Linked DNA regions of Duganella dendranthematis. The protein of the gene in region 2 interacts with the protein of the main gene of each other region in a pairwise test. Links are inferred from orthologs where the notes say so. Each region holds a gene or a part of one and is shown on either strand. Other genes may lie near its edges. The genes, in order: gyrB and gyrA.

What was found.
Region 1: the proteins of gyrA (region 2) and gyrB interact in binary tests that used the Escherichia coli proteins (3 or more experiments, as listed by UniProt). The link is inferred for Duganella dendranthematis from one-to-one orthologs.

Annotation. Positions count from the first base shown.
Region 1 is NZ_CP051684.1:2,042,649-2,045,987, reverse strand. The notes cover bases 231-3,339. They hold gyrB (DNA topoisomerase (ATP-hydrolyzing) subunit B), read right to left. Parts: upstream 2,977-3,339; coding sequence 484-2,976; downstream 231-483. Other genes in these bases: dnaN (DNA polymerase III subunit beta), read right to left, coding at 3,099-3,339; HH213_RS09485 (hypothetical protein), read right to left, coding at 231-406. Also shown: HH213_RS09490 (PAAR domain-containing protein), read left to right, coding at 1-134; more of HH213_RS09485, read right to left, coding at 167-230. UniProt on the Escherichia coli protein: DNA gyrase negatively supercoils closed circular double-stranded DNA in an ATP-dependent manner to maintain chromosomes in an underwound state.
Region 2 is NZ_CP051684.1:4,147,974-4,151,372, forward strand. What follows is about bases 10-3,178. They hold gyrA (DNA gyrase subunit A), read left to right. Parts: upstream 10-347; coding sequence 348-2,978; downstream 2,979-3,178. Other genes in these bases: serC (3-phosphoserine/phosphohydroxythreonine transaminase), read left to right, coding at 3,135-3,178. In the rest of the region: more of serC, read left to right, coding at 3,179-3,399. UniProt on the Escherichia coli protein: A type II topoisomerase that negatively supercoils closed circular double-stranded (ds) DNA in an ATP-dependent manner to maintain chromosomes in an underwound state.

The DNA.
Region 1 (3,339 bases), 2.1 Mb from region 2 along the record:
TGGCTATGTGCCCGAAATGTAAGGGCGTCTTCCCTATTCAGCTTGCTACTAGCGAGCGTCACCATCGTGGACGAGCCGTTGCTTACGATGGTGATAAGACTGCTTGTGGCGCTGGACTTCTTTCGTCGGTCTAGATATCCTTAATACTGTAGTCGTAGCGAGTTGATCAGACGGCACTGAGTGCAATTACTGCAGTCGGTTCATTATCGTAGTCATAAAACCAGTAAATTCCCCACTTGAAGTTACCTATCTTAATTTGCCGCCCATCTAATAGATTTTCTACCAGCCTATTAAAAAACCGCTCTAAATAGGTGCGTAATTCATCGGTCTCGAATGGAAGCTTTGCGGTTGAGTAAGATGAAACAGAAGGTGTGACTGCTGAGTCTTTTTTCTTCTTCTCGGCCATAAGAATTTTATAAGTAGATTAAATGGAAAAAGGGGCCGTATAGCCCCTTTTATTAATTGCAGAGAATTTCGGCAGAATTAGACGTCAATATTCCCCGCACGCAGCGCATTGTTCTCAATGAACGCGCGGCGTGGTTCCACGTCATCACCCATCAAGGTGGTGAAGATCTGATCCGCAGCAATCGCATCCTCGATCTGCACCTTCAGCAAGCGGCGGACGGTTGGGTCCATGGTGGTTTCCCACAGCTGTTCCGGGTTCATCTCGCCCAGACCTTTGTAGCGCTGTTTCGAGACCACGCGTTCCGACTCGTCGCGCAGCCACTGCATCGCCTGGTGGAAGTCGACCACGGCCGATTCCTTGGTGCGCTCGCCTTCGCCGCGGCGCACGTAGGCGCCTTCGCCCAGCAGGCCGGTGAAGGTGGTGGCGGCGTCGGCCAGCACGCGGTAGTCGGCGCTGCGCACGAAGTCGGCGTCGATCGAGCTGACTTTGACGTTACCGTGGTGCATGCGCTCGACCCACAGCAAATGCTGTTCGTTCAGTTCATCCGAACGCACCGAGACTTTGACGGCGATGTCGTTGATGTTCTCTTCCAGCGCGCGCGCCGAAGCTTCAGCGGCTGCCTGCGTGCTCAGGTCCAGCTGCACGCCGGTCATAATGGCGGTCAGTGCGGCGCGGTCGATCATGCGCGTCAGGCGCGTCATGATGACGTTGGCCAGGTTGAACTGGCGCACCAGTTCGCCCAGCGCTTCGCCCTGGATCGGCTCGGCGCCTTCGCGCGGCGTCAGCACGGCGGTGTTCAGCGCCACGTTCATCATGTAGGTCGCTTCTTCGGCGTCGTCCTTCAGGTAGCGCTCGTCGCGGCCGGCCTTGACCTTGTACAGCGGCGGCTGGGCGATGTAGATGTGGCCGCGTTCGACCAGTTCCGGCATCTGGCGATAGAACAGCGTCAGCAGCAGGGTGCGGATGTGGGCGCCGTCGACGTCCGCATCGGTCATGATGATGATGCGGTGGTAGCGCAGCTTTTCGACGTTGAATTCGTCCGGGCCGATTGAGGTGCCGAGGGTGGCGATCAGGGTGGTGATCTGTTCCGACGACAGCATTTTTTCAAAGCGCGCCTTTTCCACGTTCAGGACTTTGCCTCGCAGAGGCAAGATCGCCTGGAACTTGCGGTCACGGCCTTGCTTGGCCGAGCCGCCTGCGGAGTCACCCTCGACGATGTACAGTTCGCACAGCGCCGGGTCGCGTTCCTGGCAGTCGGCCAGTTTCGACGACAGGCCGAGGCCGTCCATCACGCCTTTGCGGCGGGTCAGGTCGCGGGCCTTGCGGGCCGCTTCACGCGCGCGCGCCGCTTCGACGATCTTGCCGCAGATGATTTTGGCGTCGTTCGGTTTTTCCTGCAGGTAGTCCGACAGCGTCTTGGCGACGATCTCTTCGACCGGGCCGCGCACTTCGGACGACACCAGCTTGTCCTTGGTCTGCGACGAGAATTTCGGCTCGGGCACTTTGACCGACAGCACGCAGGTCAGGCCTTCGCGCATGTCGTCGCCGGAAATTTCCACTTTCGCCTTCTTGGCGAAGTCGTGCTCGTCGATGTATTTGTTGATGACGCGGGTCATCGCCGCGCGCAGGCCGGTCAGGTGGGTGCCGCCGTCGCGTTGCGGGATGTTGTTGGTGAAGCACAGCACCTGTTCGTTGTAGGCGTCGTTCCACTGCATCGAGACGTCGACCGAGATGTTGGTGTTCTGGTCCGACATGCGGTCGCCGGTGGCCTGGAACACGGTCGGGTGCAGCACGGTCTTGGCTTTGTTGATGTATTCGACGAAGCCGCGTGTGCCGCCTTCGAACGCGAACAGTTCTTCCTTGCCGGTGCGCTGGTCGGTCAGCTTGATGTTGACGCCGTTATTCAGGAACGACAGTTCGCGGATGCGCTTGGCCAGGATTTCGTAGTGGAATTCGACGTGGGTGAAGATTTCTTCGTCGGCCCAGAAGTGGACGTCGGTGCCGCGCTTGTCGGTTTCGCCGATGACCTTGATCGGCGACACCAGCACGCCGTCGCGGGTTTCCAGCTGGCGGTCTTGCGCCACGCCGCGCACGAATTCCATTTCGTGCACTTTGCCGTCGCGGCGGATGGTCACGCGTAGCAGTTTGGACAGGGCGTTGACGCACGACACGCCGACGCCGTGCAGGCCGCCGGAGACCTTGTACGAGTTCTGGTCGAACTTGCCGCCGGCGTGCAGTTCGGTCAGCACAATTTCGGCCGCCGAGCGCTTCGGCTCGTGCTTGTCGTCCATTTTCAGGCCGACCGGGATGCCGCGGCCGTTGTCGGTGATCGAGATCGAGTTGTCGGAGTGGATGGTGACGTGGATTTCGGTGCAATAGCCGGCCAGCGATTCGTCGATCGAGTTGTCCAGCACCTCAAACACCAGGTGGTGCAGACCGGTGCCGTCCGAGGTGTCGCCGATGTACATGCCGGGACGTTTGCGGACTGCTTCCAGACCTTCCAGGATCTGGATCGAGGAGGCGCCGTATTCATCATTCTTTACCGCGGGGACTGCATTCTCTTCGGACATGTGCTGCTTTCTCAATCAATATGCGTGTATTACTGGGACGTCATTCCCGCAGCGGCGGGAATCCATGCTGAGCATGCGTTCTCTGGGCCCCGGCGGGCGCCGGGGCGACGGCGGTGGTGCGATTAAATGCGCATCGGCATGACGACGTACTTGAAGTCGGTGTTTTCCGGGATCGAGATCAGCGCCGACGAGTTCGAGTCGCCCAGCGCGATGTTGATCTGGTCGCATTTCAGGTTGTTCAGCACGTCCAGCAGGTAGGTGACGTTGAAGCCGATATCGACGCTGTCGCCGCCGTAGTCGATTTCCAGTTCTTCGACCGCTTCTTCCTGGTCGGCGTTGGTCGAGCTGATCTTCATGACGCCC
Region 2 (3,399 bases):
TGGGAAGAATTCTACCACGCAGGGGCGTCACACTCATTTCCCGCTTGCGAATCAAGCAATTGACTTCTCGTCCATTTTGCCACAAGCGACTTGGGTCGTAAAAAAAGCTCCAACATGGCGGCTTTTCGCGTTCGACCAAAATGTTGTTTTGTTGCAACGTGATTGTCGATAATAATTGAGTAATGTGTCATGAATATTACAACTTGTTACGTGCGCGCAGTGTGCGCTACACCGCATGAATACGGCCTCGGCGCGGAAATGCGCTAGTTGCCTTGCGCGCATGCTAAAATCGACCGCTTGCCTGTCTCTTGGGAGAGGCTTAATAAACCACAGTAAACGACCGGCCAATGGATCAATTCGCAAAAGAAACAATCCCTATTTCCCTCGAAGAAGAGATGCGCAAGAGCTACCTCGATTACGCCATGAGCGTGATCGTGGGCCGCGCCTTGCCGGATGTGCGTGACGGCCTCAAGCCTGTACACCGCCGCGTCCTGTACTCGATGCACGAAATGAACAACGTGTGGAATCGCCCCTATGTCAAGTGCGCCCGTGTGGTGGGCGAGACCATGGGTAAGTATCACCCGCACGGCGACGCCTCGATTTACGACACGCTGGTGCGCATGGCGCAGCACTTCTCGCTGCGCTATATGCTGGTTGACGGCCAGGGTAACTTCGGCTCGGTCGATGGCGACGGCGCGGCGGCGATGCGTTACACCGAGTGCCGTCTCGACAAGATTTCCAGCGAACTGCTGGCCGATATCGACAAGGACACGGTCGACTTCCAGCCCAACTACGACGGCAAGGAAAAAGAACCGACCGTCCTGCCGACCCGCATTCCCAACCTGCTGATCAACGGCTCGTCGGGTATCGCCGTGGGTATGGCCACCAACATCCCGCCGCACAATCTGCATGAAGTGATTGCCGGCGCGCTGCACGTGCTGAACAATCCGGAATGCTCGATCGACGAGCTGATCGAACTGATCCCGGCGCCGGACTTCCCGACCGGCGGCACCATTTATGGCGTCTCGGGCGTGCGCGACGGTTACCGCACCGGCCGTGGCCGCGTGGTGATGCGCGCCAAGACCCACTACGAAGAGTACGGCAAGGACGGCGGCCGCACCGCCATCATCGTTGACGAACTGCCGTACCAGGTCAACAAGAAATCGCTGCTGGAACGCATCGCCGAAAACGTCCGCGACAAGAAGCTGGAAGGCATCAGCGACATCCGCGACGAGTCCGATAAATCGGGCATGCGCGTGGTTATCGAGCTGAAGCGTGGTGAAGTGCCGGAAGTGGTGCTGAACAACCTGTACAAGCAAACCCAGCTGCAAGACACCTTTGGCATGAACATGGTGGCGCTGGTCGATGGCCAGCCCAAGCTGCTGAACCTGAAGGAAATGCTGTCGTGCTTCCTGTCGCACCGCCGCGAAGTGGTCACCCGCCGCACCGTGTTCGAGCTGCGCAAGGCGCGCGAACGCGGCCACGTGCTGGAAGGCCTGGCGGTCGCGCTGGCCAATATCGATGATTTCATCGCCCTGATCAAGGCCGCGCCAACCCCGCCGGTGGCGAAATCGGCGCTGATGGACCGTTCGTGGGATTCGTCGCTGGTGCGCGAGATGCTGGCCCGGACCGGCGAAGGCACCACCGTCGGCGGTATCGAAGCGTTCCGTCCGGAACATCTGCCGAAGCACTACGGCATCCAGGCCGACGGTATGTACAAGCTGTCCGACGACCAGGCGCAAGAGATTCTGCAAATGCGCCTGCAACGCCTGACTGGCCTGGAACAGGACAAGATCGTCAATGAGTACAAGGACGTGATGGCGGAAATCGCCGACCTGCTGGACATCCTGGCCACGCCGTCGCGCGTGACCACCATCATCACCGACGAAATGACGTCGATCGTGGGCGAATTCGGCGATCCGACCAAGGACCCGCGCCGTTCCAACATCGAGCACAACGCCAGCGACCTGAACACGGAAGACCTGATCACGCCGCAGGACATGGTGGTGACCCTGTCGCACACCGGCTACATGAAGGCGCAGCCGATCTCCGAGTACCGTGCGCAGAAACGCGGCGGTCGCGGCAAGCAGGCCATGGCCACCAAGGACGAGGACTGGATCGACCAGCTGTTCATCGCCAACACGCACGATTACATCCTGTGCTTCTCCAACCGCGGCCGCCTGTACTGGCTGAAGGTGTGGGAAGTGCCGCAAGGCTCGCGCAACTCGCGTGGCAAGCCGATCGTCAACATGTTCCCATTGGCGGACAACGAGAAGATCACCGTGATTCTGCCGCTGTCGGGCGAGAACCGCACCTTCCCGGAAGACCACTACGTCTTCATGTCCACCAGCCTGGGCACCGTGAAGAAAACGCCGCTGAAAGACTTCAGCAATCCACGCAAGGCCGGCATCATCGCGGTCGACCTGGACGAGGGTGATTTCCTGATCGGCGCCGCGCTGACCGATGGCGAGCACGATGTGATGCTGTTCTCCGACGCCGGCAAGGCCGTACGCTTCGACGAGAACGACGTGCGTCCGATGGGCCGTAACGCCCGCGGCGTGCGTGGCATGAACCTCGACGAAGGCCAGCGCGTGATTGCGCTGCTGGTAGCCGAGAACGAGCAGCAGTCGGTGCTGACCGCCACCGAGAACGGCTTCGGCAAGCGTACCCCGATCACCGAGTACACCCGTCATGGCCGCGGCACCAAGGGCATGATCGCGATTCAGACCTCCGAACGGAATGGTCGCGTGGTGGCGGCAACGCTGGTGGAACCGACCGATGAGATCATGCTGATCACCACCGGCGGCGTCCTGATCCGCACCCGCGTATCGGAGATCCGCGAGATGGGCCGCGCGACCCAGGGTGTGACCCTGATCGCGGTGGAAGACGGCACCAAGCTGTCCGGCCTGCAGCGCGTGGTCGAGACGGACATCGACGAAGTCGAGCTGGAACCAGGCCCGGATTCAGCGACGGAGTAAAACTCACTCTGTGAGTAGCCAGCGGGGCCACGACTATTGCGCGACAATAGAACTGGCCCCGTTTTATTAATACCGTCATTCCCGCGCAGGCGGGAATCCATACGCAGCATGGGTCCCCGCCTGCGCGGGAACGACGGGCTGCAAAAGGAATGCAACGTGACTCACATCTATAACTTTTCCGCCGGCCCAGCCGTACTGCCGAAGGAAGTGCTGACGCAAGCAGCCGCCGAAATGCTGGACTGGCACGGCAGCGGCATGTCGGTGATGGAGATGAGCCACCGCGGACCGGAGTTTATGTCGATTTACAAGGCGGCCGAGCGCGATCTGCGCGAGCTGCTGGCAGTACCGGACAATTACAAGATCTTGTTCATGCAGGGCGGCGGACTGTCGCAGAACGCCCTGATCCCGTTGAACCTGCTGG